One region of the Streptomyces sp. NPDC059092 genome, then DNA from elsewhere that is predicted to be linked to it. Evidence: riboswitches for the same ligand, from Rfam matches in the RefSeq annotation. Region 1 holds a riboswitch; each other region holds the start of a gene.
The links. Region 1 has a riboswitch for cyclic di-AMP ahead of ACFXPL_RS04205 (C40 family peptidase). Riboswitches for the same ligand answer to the same signal wherever they lie in the genome.
Positions count from the first base shown of each region.

Region 2: linked by a shared signal. The riboswitch ahead of ACFXPL_RS13030 (peptidoglycan DD-metalloendopeptidase family protein) and the one ahead of ACFXPL_RS04205 (C40 family peptidase) in region 1 are both predicted to bind cyclic di-AMP.
Region 3: linked by a shared signal. The riboswitch ahead of ACFXPL_RS32330 (transglycosylase family protein) and the one ahead of ACFXPL_RS04205 (C40 family peptidase) in region 1 are both predicted to bind cyclic di-AMP.

Region 1 is NZ_JBHZEJ010000004.1:129,665-134,926, forward strand. Features, by position in the region: gene ACFXPL_RS04195 (ATP-dependent Clp protease proteolytic subunit) at 1-224, shown strand, start outside; gene ACFXPL_RS04200 (hypothetical protein) at 231-539, shown strand; cyclic di-AMP (ydaO/yuaA leader) riboswitch at 845-1,041, shown strand; gene ACFXPL_RS04205 (C40 family peptidase) at 1,045-1,518, shown strand; gene ACFXPL_RS04210 (ATP-binding protein) at 1,560-2,003, opposite strand; gene ACFXPL_RS04215 (helix-turn-helix domain-containing protein) at 2,264-3,121, shown strand; gene ACFXPL_RS04220 (DUF397 domain-containing protein) at 3,130-3,369, shown strand; gene ACFXPL_RS04225 (8-amino-7-oxononanoate synthase) at 3,379-4,620, opposite strand; gene bioB (biotin synthase BioB) at 4,765-5,262, shown strand, end outside.
Region 2 is NZ_JBHZEJ010000017.1:17,801-23,062, forward strand. Features, by position in the region: gene ACFXPL_RS13015 (STM4012 family radical SAM protein) at 1-281, shown strand, start outside; gene ACFXPL_RS13020 (STM4011 family radical SAM protein) at 346-1,191, shown strand; gene ACFXPL_RS13025 (SGNH/GDSL hydrolase family protein) at 1,235-2,059, opposite strand; gene ACFXPL_RS13030 (peptidoglycan DD-metalloendopeptidase family protein) at 2,240-3,259, opposite strand; cyclic di-AMP (ydaO/yuaA leader) riboswitch at 3,264-3,430, opposite strand; gene ACFXPL_RS13035 (tyrosine-protein phosphatase) at 3,869-4,681, shown strand; gene ACFXPL_RS13040 (DUF6126 family protein) at 4,712-4,885, opposite strand; gene ACFXPL_RS13045 (helix-turn-helix domain-containing protein) at 4,908-5,262, opposite strand, start outside.
Region 3 is NZ_JBHZEJ010000081.1:7,363-12,624, forward strand. Features, by position in the region: gene ACFXPL_RS32320 (septum formation initiator family protein) at 1-217, opposite strand, end outside; gene eno (phosphopyruvate hydratase) at 343-1,632, opposite strand; gene ACFXPL_RS32330 (transglycosylase family protein) at 1,905-2,651, opposite strand; cyclic di-AMP (ydaO/yuaA leader) riboswitch at 2,657-2,829, opposite strand; gene ACFXPL_RS32335 (transglycosylase family protein) at 3,630-4,412, opposite strand; gene ACFXPL_RS32340 (cytochrome P450) at 4,621-5,262, opposite strand, start outside.

The DNA.
Region 1 (5,262 bases):
AGCCGGTGCACGGACAGCCGTCCGATCTGATGATCCACGCGCAGGAGTTGCTGCGACTGCGGGACCTGGTCACCTCGACGCTGGCGCGCCACACCGGGCGGAGCACGGAACGGATCGCGGGCGCCCTCGACCGGGACACGATCTTCGACGCGCCGGGGGCCCGGTCGTACGGGCTGATCGACCACGTCGTCCAGAACCGCAAGACCTCCACGGGCGGGCGGTGAACGCCGGTGCTGCCGCCGGAACCACCCCCGCTGCCCGCCCTCACCCGGGCCGAGGGCGAGGTCGTCGACCACTACCTGCGGATCGTGGATCTGCTGGGCCGGATCAACCCGGCGCGCGGGACGGACACCTACGGCGCCCTGCGCGCGGCACAGGCGCTGCCGGCCCAAGCGGCGGGGCTGCTGGACGCCCTGACGGCCATGCACCGGCGGGGCGAGACCGAGCTGTACGCGGCGGCCCTGGCCCGGGCGTTGCGGACCCTCGACGGGGAACGGAGAGCCGCACGGGTCACCGTGCCGCCCGAAACGCCGACTTGAGGGCGCGCGGCGTTCCCGTATGGCCGCGTCCGTATGAGAAGGACTCGCACATTCGGCGTATGAACTGACTGGACGGAATCCGCGAGGCAAGTTGCGCGATCCGACCGGATTGTCGGCGCGCTTGATCGTTACGTCGCAGGTACGGCCCTCATCGACCCGCGCGGACCGAGGACGGAATCCCCCGTCGCCACCCACATGGACCAAGGGTGATGAACTTCACATATCGTCGTTTCATCTCGGAAATCCACGGGTTCCTGGGTCAAGATCCCTGGGACGACAAGCCCCCGCCACCCCTGGCGAGGCGGTCCGGGCGGACGCCGAGTCCTGCCGCCGTTCCGGATGTCGGGTCGACAGGAGTGGATCGGCAGGAGTGGAGGACCCAGGCGCTACGGGACGACGCCGGTCGTGGTCGTTCCTCGGGGTGAAGCCGTTCACGCGGCCGGGCAACTTCGCCAGCCCGAACCCGACAGGTCATCCTTCACAGGCGGCTGACGAAGGGTTGCGCATGACCGCGCAGACATATGTCCCGTCCCTGCTGTCCCGGGCGGGGGCCGTATCGGCCCTCACGCTGGCCGCGGTCACCGGCACGATGCTGGTACCCGGCGCGGCGTCGGAGGCCCAGGCCGCTCCGCACAGCGCCAAGGCCCTGAAGGTCGCGGCGTCGAAGAGGGGGTCTCCGTACAAGTACGGCGCGACAGGGCCGTACCGCTTCGACTGCTCGGGGCTGACGCTCTACTCGTTCAAGAAAGCGGGGAAGAGGCTCGCCCGTACCGCACAGGCGCAGTACAACCAGACCCGGCACATCTCCGCCTCCTCGCGGCGCCAGGGTGACCTGGTCTTCTTTCATTACGGGAGGAGCGTGTACCACGTCGGGATCTACGCGGGCAGGGGAAAGATCTGGCACTCGCCGAAGACCGGTTCGCTGGTACGGCTGGAGAAGATCTGGTCCAAAAAAGTCTGGTACGGCCGGGTCAGGTGAGCACGCGCCGGCCGCTCCACGCCCTTGGAGCCCCCGAAGGCTCAGGCCGGGGCGGCCGGTGCCAGCGGGGCCGTCCAGGGCAGCGCGATCCAGACGGTCTTGCCCCCCTCGTCGGTCGGGACGACCGACAGCCGCCCGCCGGCCTCCGCCGTCAGCGAGCGGATGATGACCATCCCTCGGCCGTTGTCCTGCTGGACGGCCGCGGGAAGCCGCTGGGGCCAGCGCGGATGGCTGTCGGTGACCCCGACACGCAGCTGCTCCCCGCGGTCGAGCCGTACTTCCACGGTGAACGTGGGCGACCGGCCGAAAGTGTGCTGCACGGCGTTGGTCGCCAGCTCGGAGACGATCAGCCGGACCGTGTCGGCCGTGGCCGTCCTGTCCGGCAGCCCCCAGTCGGCGAGGAGGTCGGCGACATATCGTCGGGCCGTGGGCACCGACGCGGGCTCGCTCGGCAGGGTGATGGATGCTTCCTGGTGGTCGGCCATGGCGACGCTGTCCCTTTCCCTCCGGACCGGACTCCGGCGCAGAGCTGATGACTGCGCGGACTGCCCCGGAACCGTGCTGCGCGACAGCCTGCCATTGATCGCACCATCCGTACCTCCGATCCACCGAGATCTGCATATATCTGTCGCTCAAAGCGGTGAACTCTGCAACCCGGGACCGTATTTGGACGCCGGAAAGATAACTTCTCCGCCTTGACGTCGTTTCGGTGCGACGGAGAAGGCAGCAGAGAGGTGATTCGGCCATGCGGCATATTCCGGTGGTACGTCGGCAGCGGCTCGGGGACGAATTGCGCAGACTGCGCCGGAGCGCGGGGCTCACCAGTGATCAGACGGCCCGGCTGCTCGGCTGGAACCAGTCGAAGGTGAGCAGGATCGAGACCGGCGTGAGCGGCGTGCGGGACGGGGATCTGGCGGCGCTCCTCGACGCCCTGGGGATCGAGGACCCGCGGCTGCGCTCGCTGCTGCGGGCCCTCGCGGGCACGGCCGACGGCGCGCCGGGGTGGTGGACGGCGTACCGCGCGGTGATCCCGCCCGCGTACCGGGACTTCATCACGCTGGAGTCCCAGGCGAGCACCGCGCACACGCTGGAGACCACCGTGGTGCCCGGACTGCTCCAGACCAGGGCCTATGCCCGCGCCGTGACCAGGTCCGCGCTGACGGGGACGCCGGACGGGACGGTGGACTCACTGGTCGATGTGCGGCTCGTCCGCCAGGAGGCATTGACGCGGTCGGCGGCGGCGCTGCGGCTGCACGCCGTGGTCGACGAGGCCGTGTTGCGGAGGGAGGTGGGCGGGCCCGAGGTGATGCGGGATCAGTTACGGCGGCTCACCGAGTCGGCCCGGCTGCCCCAGATCAGTCTCCAGGTCCTGCCGTTCACCGCCGGCGGCTATGCCGGGCTCACCGGTCCCTTCGTCATCTTCTCTTTTTCGAACATTACCGATCTGGATTTAGTCATTCTCGACCATTTAACGAATAGCCTCTATCTGGAACGGAAAGAGGACCTTGAGGCGTACCGCGTCGCCTTCCATGCGATGCAGGCACACGCCCTCTCGACACAGGATTCATTGGATCTCATCGCCGGGATCAATGACGGCGCGTAGGGAGCATCATGTCCGCTTGCCTCGCAGGGCCCTCCACCTCTCGTCCCTTACCCCTTTCACCCCCGCGGGGGTGGCGGCGCAGCAGCCACAGTGTCGGCGCCAACAACTGCGTGGAGTGCGCCCGCGGCGACGCGGGCGCGCTGGCCGTACGGGACTCCAAGAGCGTCGCCCGCCCCCACCTGGCCTTCTCGGCCGGCGCCTGGAGCTCCTTCGTCTCCGCGCTGGACGGGCGGGCACCGGTGTCGTAGGACCGGCCGTCAGCCCGCGCCCGGGGCCCCGGGCGCGGCCCCGGGCGCGAGCGCCACGACGGTGCGTACCGCCGCGCCGATCTGGTCCTCCGTCAGGTCGGCGCGGGCGGTCAGCCTGATCCGGGAGATGCCGTCCGGCACCGACGGTGGCCGGAAACACCCCACGGCCAGCCCGGCCGCCCGGCAGTGGGCGGCCCAGCGCACGGCCGCCTCGGGCGACGGTGCCTGTACGGAGACCACGGCGGCGTCGGGCCGAACGGCCGTCAGCCCCGCTCCGGTCAGCAGCCGGTGCAGCGTACGGGCCACCTCCCGGGCCCGCCCGGCCCGTTCGGGCTCACGCCGCAGCAGCCGCAGGCTCGCCAGCGCGGCGCCCACCGCCGCGGGCGCGAGCCCCGTGTCGAAGATGAACGTCCGCGCGGCGTTGACGAGATGGTCGATCACCTTGGCCGGTCCGAGGACGGCACCGCCCTGGCTGCCCAGGGACTTGGAGAGGGTGAGGGTCGTCACCACGTCCGGGGCGCCCGCGAGGCCCGCCGCTTCGACGGTGCCCCGGCCGCCCGTGCCGAGCACGCCCAGGCCGTGCGCGTCGTCGAGGAGCAGGGCCGCGCCCCGGCGGCGGCAGGCCGCCGCCAGTCCGGCGAGCGGCGCGGCGTCGCCGTCCACCGAGAAGACCGCGTCGCTCACGACCAGGGCGCGCCGCCCCGGGTGCGCGTCGAGTGTCTTGGCGACGGCCTCGGGGTCCGCGTGCGGTACGACGACGGTGTCGGCGCGGGAGAGGCGGCAGCCGTCCACGATCGAGGCGTGGTTGCCCGCGTCGGAGAGGAGGAGCCCGTCGCGGGCGGTGAGCGCGGTGAGGGCGGCGAGGTTGGCCGCGTAACCGGACGAGAGGACGAGCGCGGCCTCGAAGCCGCAGAACTCGGCCAGCTCCCGTTCCAGTTCCGCGTGGAGGGCGGTGCTGCCGGTGACCAGCCGGGAACCGGTGGCGCCCGCGCCCCAGCGGCGGGCCGCCTCGGCGGCGGCGCCGGTCACGGCGGGGTGCCGGGTGAGGCCGAGGTAGTCGTTGCTCGCCAGGTCCAGGAGGGCGGAGTCGGCCGGGCGCGGCCGGAGCGTACGGACCAGACCCGCCCGCTCGCGGCGCAGCGCCTCGCCCTCGGTCCAGTCGAAGGGGTCGGAGGGGGGCGTGCGGTCGGCCGGACGCGGGGAGCCGGACCGGTGCGAGAGGCCGGACGGGTCGAGGTGATCGTGGTCCATCGGTCCCGTCCTTTTGTAGGCAGCTCACAGACCTTAACCGTCGTCGAACCCATTTTTGGTGTGGCTATGCACACACCTCGATCCGATGGCCTTGTGGGATTCCTCCGTGGTCATGAAGCGCCCCGGTAGGTCAGGATCGACGGTATGGATCTGCTGAACACGCTGGTGGAGAAGGGCCTGCGGCGCGAGCCGCCGACCCGTGAAGAAGCGCTCGCCGTGCTGGCGACCTCGGACGACGAGCTGCTCGATGTGGTCGCGGCGGCCGGCAAGGTGCGCCGTCAATGGTTCGGGCGGCGGGTGAAGCTGAACTATCTGATCAACATGAAGTCCGGCCTGTGCCCTGAGGACTGCTCGTACTGTTCCCAGCGGCTCGGTTCCAAGGCGGAGATCCTCAAGTACACCTGGCTCAAACCGGACGAGGCCTCCGAGGTCGCCGCCGCCGGGGTGGCGGGCGGCGCCAAGCGGGTCTGCCTGGTCGCGAGCGGCCGGGGGCCGACGGACCGGGACATCGACCGGGTCTCGCGGACCATCGAGGCGATCAAGGAGCGACACGAGGACGTCGAGGTGTGCGCCTGTCTCGGGCTGCTCTCGGCCGGCCAGGGCGAGCGGCTGCGTGCCGCGGGCGCCGACGCGTACAACCAC
Region 2 (5,262 bases), on a different contig from region 1:
GCGTCGACGGGGACGAGGCGCGCCGCCGCCATCTGCTCCAGTCGCTGCTCCAGGCCCGGGGCATGGCGGTGGCCGAGTACCGCGCGCGGTTCGGCGCCGAACCCGGCGAGGACTTCGGACCCGAGCTGGACCGGTTCGCCGGCCTCGGCTGGCTGGACGCCGGCGCGGGCCCCGGGCTGCTGCGGCTCTCCCCCGAGGGGCTCGCGCACTCGGACGCGCTGGGCCCCGCGCTGTTCTCGCCCTCCGTACGGGCCGCGATGGCCGCGTACGCATCGAAGTAGCCCTCACGAGGCGGGCGGCCCTGGCCACCCGCCTCGTGGGGACCGACGCCCCGAAGGGAGCCCCATGGACCTGACGATCCTCTACCGCGGGCCGCTCGCCTCCTGCGACTACGACTGCCCGTACTGTCCGTTCGCCAAGCGGCGGGACAGTGGTGAGCAGCTACGCGCCGACCGGGCGGCCCTGGAGCGGTTCACCGCGTGGGCCGCCGCCGCGACGGACGACCGGCTCTCCGTGCTGTTCACGCCCTGGGGTGAGGGGATGGTCCGCTCCTGGTACCAGCGGGCGCTCACCGAGCTGTCGCTGCTGCCGCACATCCGCCGGGTCGCCGTCCAGACGAATCTCAGCTTCCGCACGGACCGGCTGGCGGACGCCGACCCGGCGAAGCTCGCCCTGTGGTGCACGTACCACCCGGGGCAGACGCCGTACGGCCGCTTCCTGACGAAGGCCCGCGAACTGGCGGAGCGCGGCGTCCGGTTCAGCGTGGGGGTGGTCGGCCTCGACGCGCATCTGGAGCACGCGCGCCGGCTGCGCGCCGAGCTGCCCCCGCACGTCTACCTGTGGATCAACGCGGCCGAGGGGCACTCCTACACGGACGAGGAGGCCGCGCGGTGGACGGCGCTGGATCCACTGTTCCCGTACAGCCGCCATCCGCACCGCTCGGCCGGGCTGCCGTGCCGGACAGGCGAGTCGGTGATCTCGGTGGACGGTGAGGGTACGGTACGGCGCTGCCACTTCGTCCGCGCCGAACTGGGCAATCTCTACGACGGCTCGTACCGTCGCGCCCTCGCGCCCCGGGCCTGCCCACTGGCGGTGTGCGACTGCCATATCGGCTATGTCCATCTGGAGACGCTGCCGCTGTACGACGTCTTCGCGGGCGGGGTGCTGGAGCGGATCCCGGCGGGGGCGTGAGGTCACGCGGGGCCGCCCCCGCCGCCCGGGACCCGGGGCCGCGTCAGTGTTTCAGCGGGAGCAGGTCGGGCCTCTTCGCCTCGATGTGGTCGCCGGACGAGGCGCCGCGCAGCCTGCGCCCGATCCAGGGCACCAGGTACTCGCGCGCCCAGTGGATGTCGTCGCGCCGTACTTCGAGCGTGCCGCGCGGGGGCAGCGGCGGCCACGGCTGGTCCGGGTCGGCGGGGACGTCGACGCCCAGCACCTGCCCGGCGCGCAGCGCGACCCGGGTGTGTCCCTCGGCCGAGAGATGCAGCCGGTCGCCGTCCCAGGCCCGCCGGTCCTGGACGGTCCTGAAGGACCAGAGGTCGAGCACGGGGCAGTTGTAGCGGTCGGCGATGGCCCGCGTGTGTTCGTTGAACGTGGCGATCTTGCCGCGCAGATGGCGCAGAACGGGCACGCGGCGGGTGTCGAAGCCGGTGGCCAGCACGACCGTGCCGACGGCGTCGGTGAGGTCGGCGACGGCCCGCTCGAAGCGCTCGGCGACATCGTCGGGGTCGGTGCCGGGGCGGATGATGTCGTTGCCGCCCGCGCAGAAGGTCACCAGGTCCGGGGCGAGTTCCTTGGCCCGGGGGATCTGCTCCGCGACGATCTGGTCGAGGAGCCGGCCGCGTACGGCGAGGTTGGCGTAGCGGAAGTCGCCGTGTACGGGGTCGGCCGTCGCACCGGAGACCGGGAACTGGTCGGCGAGCAGGACCGCGAGCCGGTCCGCCCAGCCGACGAACAGACCGTCGGGTCCTGGATCTCCCACGCCCTCCGTGAAGCTGTCACCGATCGCCGCGTACGACCCGAATACCTTGTCTCTTCTTGCTCTCGAATCGTCTGCCACAGCAGAGTATTTTCCACCCGGCGATGTGACCTACGCGACCGTAGGCAAGGGTTGACGCGGGGTGAGAAATGCCATCGGTCAATTTTCATTCAAGTGGGAATAGCGAAAAGCCGTGCGGCCCGGCACATTCGGTGCCGGGCCGCGCGGAGAAAAGCGGGTGTCACGGTGGAACCGGACGGATCAGATGGAGACGCCGTTCTGCCGGAGGAAGGCCAGCGGGTCGACGTCCGAGCCGTAGTCCGGTCCCGTGCGGATCTCGAAGTGCAGGTGCGGTCCCGTCACATTCCCGGTCGCCCCGGAGAGCCCGATCTGCTGGCCCGGGGTGACGCTCTGGCCGGCCGAGACGGAGAGGGACGAGAGGTGGGCGTACTGGGAGTACATCCCGTTGTCGTGCCGGATGACGATCTGGTTGCCGTACGAGCCACCGTCGCCGGCGGTCACGACGGTGCCCGCGCCGACCGCCTTCACGGTGGTGCCGGTGGAGGCCACGAAGTCCACACCGGTGTGGTAGCCGCTGGACCAGCTTCCGCCCGCGGCGCGGTACGCCGTACCGACACCGACGCCGTCGACCGGCAGGGTGAAGCCGGAAGCGCTGCTCCGCGCGGCGGAGTTGGCGGCGGGCGCCGCGCTCTTGGCCGCCGTGGAGGACTTGCCGGACGAGGCGGCCTTCGACGACGGCTTCGACGGCTCGGAGGCCCTCGACGGCTTCGAGGTCTTCGACGACTTCGAGGCGGTGGGCGCCTCCGAGCGGGCGGTCGCGGGCTTGCCGCCGATGGTGAGCTTCAGGCCGGGGTGGATCAGCCCGGGGTCGGCGCCGACGGCCTGGCGGTTGTCCTCGTACAGCCGCTGCCAGCCGCCCCGCACGTTCTGCTCGTCAGCGATCTTGGAGAGGTAGTCACCCGCGACCACCGCGTACGTGTGCACACTCGTGTCCGCCGACCGCGTCACCTGCGTCGCGGCGGCCCCCTGCGGCGCCGCGGCGGGCAGCTTCTGGGCGGTGTGCGCGGTGGCGGGCGCGGCCTGCGGGGCGGCGGCGGGCGCGGCCTGCGGGGCGGCGGCGGGCGCGGCCTGCTGCGCGGCGTGCGCGCCGGTGGCGCCGATGAGCGGCAGCGCGATGGCGGCGCCACCGGTTCCGGCGGCGATGAATCCGCGCGAGAACGGGTTGGTCCTCGGACGGCGGTGCTTACCCTTCGCGGGCATGGCGAATTCCTCTCCGGCGCCTGCGAGGTGAGCTGTCGGGTTCGGGCTGGAGATGCCCGGCCGCGCATGGTGCGCGACTTCACCCCGAGCCGTCCCTGATGCCGGAGCACCGGAACGGCGTACTACCTGGGTCCCCCGCTCCTGCCACGCGTGAATGGGTGGATGGTGTCCCCGAGGCGGCGGCAGGATTCGGCGTTCCGCTCGGATTGAGGGTGAACGTAGGCGAGTGGGACGGCCGGAACAAGCCACCCTTTTCCGTCGGCGGCGCACACTCCTCTCCGGCGGAAGATCGCCGGTCACCCTGCGTGGAGGCCTCCCTCCAAATCCCTTTCGAGGTGGCCTTTCCCTTTCGCCCCGCCGCCACGGAACGTCACGGATATGATCCTGCTCACCCGGCGACACCCATCTCCCCCTCGATCGGGGCAGGTTATATGGAATCAGTCAATCCGGATAGATGCCTGTTTGGGCGTTTCCTCCCCTCGCGTCCTGTCCGTACGCGGACGCTCCCGCACCACCGCGCGGAACCGATCAGCCTCCGAACAGATGTCGTAGGGTCAGCAACCGACTCCGCCGGCGAACAGCGCCGACGGCAGACCTGGAGGAGCAGGCGTGACGCAGCAGTCACCGCAGGTCCCGTCCACCGAGCCCGAGCTGTCCGGAGTACGCAACTTCCGTGATGTCGGCGGCCTGCCGACCGTGGACGGACGGCGGGTACGGTACGGCGCGCTCTACCGCAGCGGACATCTCGCCCACGCCACCGCCGACGACACCGTCTTCCTCGCCGGCCTGGGTCTGCACACGATCTTCGACTTCCGCAACTCCGCCGATCTGAAGCTCGACGGCGCGGACGTGGAGCTGACGGGCGTACGCCACGTGAACATCCCGCTCTCCGACCCGGCCGACGGCGCCGAGTTCTGGCGGATGGTCCGGCACGGCGACCTCGACCAGCTCCGCTCGCTCCTCGGGGACGGCAGAGCGGCGGCCCGGATGACCGGCTCGTACGGCGCGATCGTCACGCAGCGCACCGCGGAGCACAGCCGCCTGCTGCACGCGCTCGCCGCGGACAGCCTCCCGGCCCTGCTGCACTGCGCGGCGGGCAAGGACCGGGCCGGCATCTCGGTCGCCGTGGCGCTGCTCGCGGTCGGCGTCGAGCCGGAGGCGATCGAGGCGGACTACCTCAAGTCGAACGACCCCCACCGCCGCTACGCCTTCCGCCGCGCCGACCGCACGCCCGGCGCGGCCTCGGGCGAGGCGATGGCGCTGCTCAGCCCGCTCTTCGACGCCCGCGCCGGATACCTCGCCGCCGCCTTCGAAGCCATCGGGGAGACCTGGGGCTCCACCGACCGCTATCTGTCCGACGGCCTCGGCCTCACGCCCGAGACCCGCGAACGGCTGCGCGCCCGCCTCCTGGACGAGGGCTGACGCCGCCGCGTTCCGTCGCGTACCGGGCCGTCACTGCCCCTGGGCTCCGAGGTGGAAGAGGAGATAGAGGAAGGCCGCGAAGATATGGCCGGCCACCAGATAGGCGAAGAGCCGGATCACCAGCCCTCGCGGGAACGTCTTCTCCTCGTTCATCACATGTTCCGGCGCTCCCTCACGAGGCACCGGGTGCTCTGTCTCCGACATGGCGAAGGCCTCTCTCAGCAGGTCAGGCGGGATGGACCGGGCCACCGAGGCACAGGTCCGCGGTCGGGCTCTGGAGCAGGGTGTGGACGAACAGCAGCTCGGTCCCCTCGGGGCCGGCCGCCGCGATGCGGTGCGGGGTGAGCGAGTCGAAGTGCGCGCTGTCCCCGGGGCCGAGCAGATGCAGGGCGTCGCCCAGGCTCAGCCGGAGCCGGCCGTCGAGGACGTACAGCCACTCCTCCCCGGGGTGCACCCGGACCAGGTCGCCCTGAGCCCCGTACGGCACTTCCAGCCGCAGTGGCTGCATGGCGCGGCCGGGACCGCCCGCCTGGTGGTACGTCCAGCCGTCGGCCTCGACGGGTTCGGCCCGGCCGGCCCGG
Region 3 (5,262 bases), on a different contig from region 1:
CGGCGATCTCGTTGCGCTGCGACACGTACTCCCGCATCGGATACGCGAGCGCCACCACCAGGGTGCAGACGACCAGCGCGAGGAAGGCCGCCCGTCCCGTGAGCCGGGAGCGGCGGTCCTGCCTGCGGTTCTGCGAGCGGTACACCCGCGCCGCGGTCTGCTCGCCGAGCAGCCGCAGTCTGGTCGAGGTGGAGAACCGGTCCCGGTTCCCGGCCATGGCCCGCCTCCCCTGTCACGTACGTACGTCCCCGGATACGGTACGGGACCGCGGCCGGGGACGTACGGACGACGGGCGGACGACCGCCCGTGACGGGTTACCAGTTATGGGTTACCGGCTACGGGCTACGCGGAGCGGAAGCGCGGGAACGCGCTGCGGCCCGCGTACACCGCGGCGTCGTCGAGGATCTCCTCGATGCGCAGGAGCTGGTTGTACTTGGCGACGCGGTCCGAGCGGGCCGGGGCGCCGGTCTTGATCTGACCGCAGTTCACGGCCACCGCGAGGTCGGCGATCGTGACGTCCTCGGTCTCACCGGAACGGTGGGACATCATGCACTTGAAGCCGTTGCGCTGGGCCAGCTCGACGGCGTCCAGGGTCTCGGTCAGCGAACCGATCTGGTTGACCTTGACGAGCAGGGCGTTGGCCGAGCCCTCCTCGATGCCGCGGGCGAGGCGCTCCGGGTTGGTGACGAAGAGGTCGTCGCCGACGATCTGGACCTTGGAGCCCAGCTTGTCGGTGATGACCTTCCAGCCGGCCCAGTCGTCCTCGTAGAGCGGGTCCTCGATGGAGACGAGCGGGTAGGCGTCGACCAGCTCCTCGTAGTACTCGGTCATCTCGGCGGCCGAGCGCGACTTGCCCTCGAACTCGTAGGAGCCGTCCTTGTAGAACTCGGACGCGGCGACGTCGAGCGCGAGCGCGATGTCGCGGCCGGGAACGTAACCGGCCTCCTTGACCGCTTCGAGGATGAGGTCGAGCGCGGCGCGGTTGGACTCCAGGTTGGGCGCGAAGCCGCCCTCGTCGCCCAGACCGGTCGAGAGGCCCTTCTGCTTCAGGACCTTCTTGAGCGTGTGGTAGACCTCGGCACCCCAGCGCAGCGCCTCGGAGAAGGACTCCGCGCCGATCGGGGCGATCATGAATTCCTGGATGTCGACATTCGAATCGGCGTGCGAGCCGCCGTTCAGGATGTTCATCATCGGAACGGGCAGCAGGTGCGCGTTCGGGCCGCCCAGGTAGCGGAAGAGCGGGAGGTCGGACGCCTCGGAGGCGGCGTGCGCGACGGCGAGGGAGACACCGAGGATGGCGTTGGCGCCCAGCGAGCCCTTGTTCTCGGTGGCGTCCAGGTCGATCATCGCCTGATCGATCAGACGCTGCTCGGTGGCGTCGTACCCGACCAGCTCCGGGCCGATCTGCTCGATGACGGCGAGGACGGCCTTCTCGACACCCTTGCCCAGGTAGCGGTTGGCGTCTCCGTCGCGGAGTTCGACGGCCTCGAACGCACCGGTGGAGGCACCGGAGGGGACGGCAGCACGACCCGTGCTGCCGTCGTCGAGGCCGACCTCGACCTCGACCGTGGGGTTGCCACGGGAGTCGAGGATTTCCCGGGCTACGACGACGTCGATGGACGGCACGAGCATCTCCTTCTGGGATGTGACGCGTGGGTGCAGGGTCTCTTGGCCTTGCGCCATGAGCCTAACCGGCTCCGGGTCATCGGCCAGCCGGTGCCCGCCCCCTAAGACGCTCCCGCCCGTACGGACCGCCCGTACGGACCGTTCGTACGGACCGTTCGTACGGACCGTTCGTACGGACCGCCGCTACCGGCCGGTAGCGGGACCGGTGACGGCGAGCGGCGGATACGGGGCCCGACCCGGCGCGTACGGGGGTGACGCGCCGGGCCGGGGAGAACGGGTCAGCTCAGGTGGAGCTGCTGACCCGGGTAGATGACGTCCGCGTCGGGGACGATGTCCTTGTTCAGGTCGAAGACCTTCTCCCAGCCACCCTTGACCTTCTGGGCGGTGGCGATCTTGGAGAGGGTGTCGCCGGACTTGACCTTGTACTCGCCGTCACCCTTCTTGATCGTGGTGGGACGGCTCTGGCCGCGCGAGGCCGGCTGCGCCTCGTCACGGCTCGACTGCTGCGGCTGCGCCTGCTGGCTCGGGGCGGACTTCTGCGTACCGGAGTTGCTGGAGCCGCCGGAGTTGCTGGAGCTGCCCGAGTTGCTGGAGCTGGAGGAACCGGAGTCGGAACCGGAACCGGAGCCGGTCGAGCCGCCGCCGTTCGAGGCGCCGGAGAGGTTCACGCCGCAGTTCGGCCAGGCGCCCTTGCCCTGGCCCGCGAGGACCTTCTCGGCGACGGCTATCTGCTGCGACTTGGATGCCTGGTCGGCGCGCTGGGCGTAGGAGGTGCCGCCGTACGCGGCCCAGGTGGAGGGGGTGAACTGCAGGCCGCCGTAGAAGCCGTTACCCGTGTTGATCGACCAGTTGCCGCCGGACTCGCACTGGGCGACCTGGTCCCACTCGGAGGTGGTGGCGGCGGAGGCGGCGGTGGCACCGAGCAGGGGGGCCGCGACGGCGGCACCGGTGATCCCGGCGAGCGTCACGTAGCGAACGGCCTTGGACGGGCGACGGTGCTTGGCCTTGCTGGAACGCAGCTGCATGGAACACATCTCCTCACCGACGCCTACGAGGTGAGCTGTCGGGTTCGGGCCAATGAGTTGCCCGGCCGCGTGCTTGCACACGCGGCTTCACCCCAAGCCGGCCTCCAGCCGTCTCTCGACGGCCGGGCCCGGCACAAACCTTTGGGTCCCCCGCTCCTGCCTTCGGCGCTTGAAGCGACGATTACTCCCCCCGACCGACGGCAGGATTCGGCGTGACGGTCGACGAGGCCCGCGGTGCGAGCGGTTCAGACCGTAATCACAGCCCTGCCCGTTGTTCAAAGGAGCACATCCCGGAAAAAACGCCCTTACCTCCCCCGGCGGACAATACGTTTCCGCAGGTGAGAACCGGATTGACCCAACCCCCGGGGAGAAGAGCCCGAGTTGCGGCGAAGAGACCCTTGTCTCACTTGCACAGAAGTGGACATACGGTCGCTAACTGACCGTGTTCCGCCCGGAGATCGGAGGCGCTGGCCAGGACGGACGCAGCCGAAGAGACGTCAACGGGGCCCCGTTCAACGGCACTCGCCCGCGCCCGCCCCGGAGCCGCCCGCTCCGGTCGCGGGGCGGCCGACGCGGGTTGCCGGACCCGTCGGAACCGTGGCCGCCGGAGCCGTCCGCCCGGGGCGCCGAAACCGGCCGCTCCGACCCCGAAAGCGGCGGCTCCAGCCCCGGAACCAGGCGTTCCTGCCCTGGAATCAGACGCTCCGGTCGCCGGGGAACACACACCGGTGCCGAAGCCGCCCGCGGCCGTCGTCGGCACCGTGGGCGCCGGAGCCGGGAGGCCAGGGACCGGGGGGCCGGGGACCGGGAGCCGGCGGCCGGGGACCGGGGGCGCCGGAACCGGGGGCCCGGGGCGCCGGAGCAGCCCGCTCCGGACCCGGGACCGCTCTCCCCGGTCGCCGGAGCCGCAGGCCGCCAACGCCGGAACCGGCGGCTCCGGTCATCGGAACCGCCGGCCCCTGGCCTCGCGCGGGTGGCTCAGACCCAGCCGCCGACGACCTTCTGCCCGCCGGTCGCCAGGGTGAGGTGGCCGCCGACCGTGGTGACGACCCTCTCCACCTCGCGCTCCACGCCCTCCGTGAGCCTGCCCCCGTCACGCGCCCCTCCGGACCCGCGGGACGCGCGACTGTCCGCCCCGCGCTCCTCCGTCGTGCCGCCCGGCGTGGCGCTCTCGTCGGCCGCCTGGCCGCGGTGCTTGCCCTTGGACGCGCCGCCCTTGCCGTCGGCGTCGTCCTCGCCCGCCGCGGAACCGGTCGCCCCGGGGCTCGGGCTGGTGGAGTCCGAGGACTCCTTCCCGTTGTCCTCAGCGCCCGCGCCCTTGCCGGTGCCGGCCGCGTCGTCACCGGACCGCGAGGCGCTTTCCGACGGATCGGTCGACGGGCTTCCGGACGGGTCGGTGCTCTCGCCCCCGCCCGTCACGCCCTCCACGACGCCGGAGACGGCGCCGCCGACCGCCTTCGTCAGCCCGGAGACGCCGGCGCAACTGGACCACGCCTGCGCCCCCTGGGCGGCGAACACCTTCTCGGCCACGGATATCTGCTGCGAGCGGCTGGCGAGGTCGGGGCGCGCGGCGTAGTCCGCGCCCCCGAACTCGTCCCAGGTCTCCTGGGACATCTGGAGCCCGCCGTAGAACCCGTTGCCGAGGTCGGCGCTCCAGGTTCCGCCGCTCTCGCACTCGGCCACGTGGTCCCAGGTGGAGCCGTCCGCCGCGTTGGCGGCGCCGGCGCCGAGCAACGGGATCGCGATCGCGGATCCGGCCACCCCGGCGGCGACGAGAAGTGCAGGGGCCTGACGAGGTCGACGGTGTCGGCCGTTCCGGGACATGCGGTTGCCTTCCGTGTGACTGTCAATTCAACTCCGGCATGGTGTTGCCTGAGTCGACGTGAACGTAGCGGTACTCGAATGCTTGTCACAAGTCGATGCAGCGGAGATCACGTGAAAGTCACAGTATTGACGAACCGTCAGGCAATTACCGGCCGGACAATGGCGCGAACTGCACCGGAAGCGTACGCAATCCCCTCATGATGAGCCCGCCACGCCAGCGCAAATCGGAAGGATCTTCCGCAAGCCGCACATCGGGAAGGCGGGTCAGCAGGGTGGCGATCGCCGTCTGCCCCTCCACGCGGGCGAGCGGAGCGCCCAGGCAGTAGTGGATGCCGTGCCCGTATCCGAGGTGCTGATTGTCACGGCGCCCGAGGTCGAGCAGGTCGGGGTCCGGGAAGCGCTCCGGGTCACGGTCGGCGGCGGCCAGCACGACCAGTACGGGGTCGCCTGCCGCGATCCGCTGCCCGCCCAGGGTCAGCGGCTCGACGGCGTACCGCCAGGTCGCCATCTCCACGGGCCCGTCGTGACGGAGCAGCTCCTCGACCCCGGTCGCCAGCAGCCCGGTCTCGCCGGCGGCCAGGGAAGCCTGCAGGCGTTCACGTTCGGCCGGATTCAGCATAAGCGTGTACATGCCATTACCGATGAGATTCACCGTGGTCTCAAAACCGGCGAACAGAATGATAAAGGCCATCGCCGCAGCCTCATTCTCGGTCAAATGCTCACCGTGATCGCTCGCCCGGATCAGACCGGAGATCAGATCGTCGCCCGGATTCTCTCTTTTACGGTG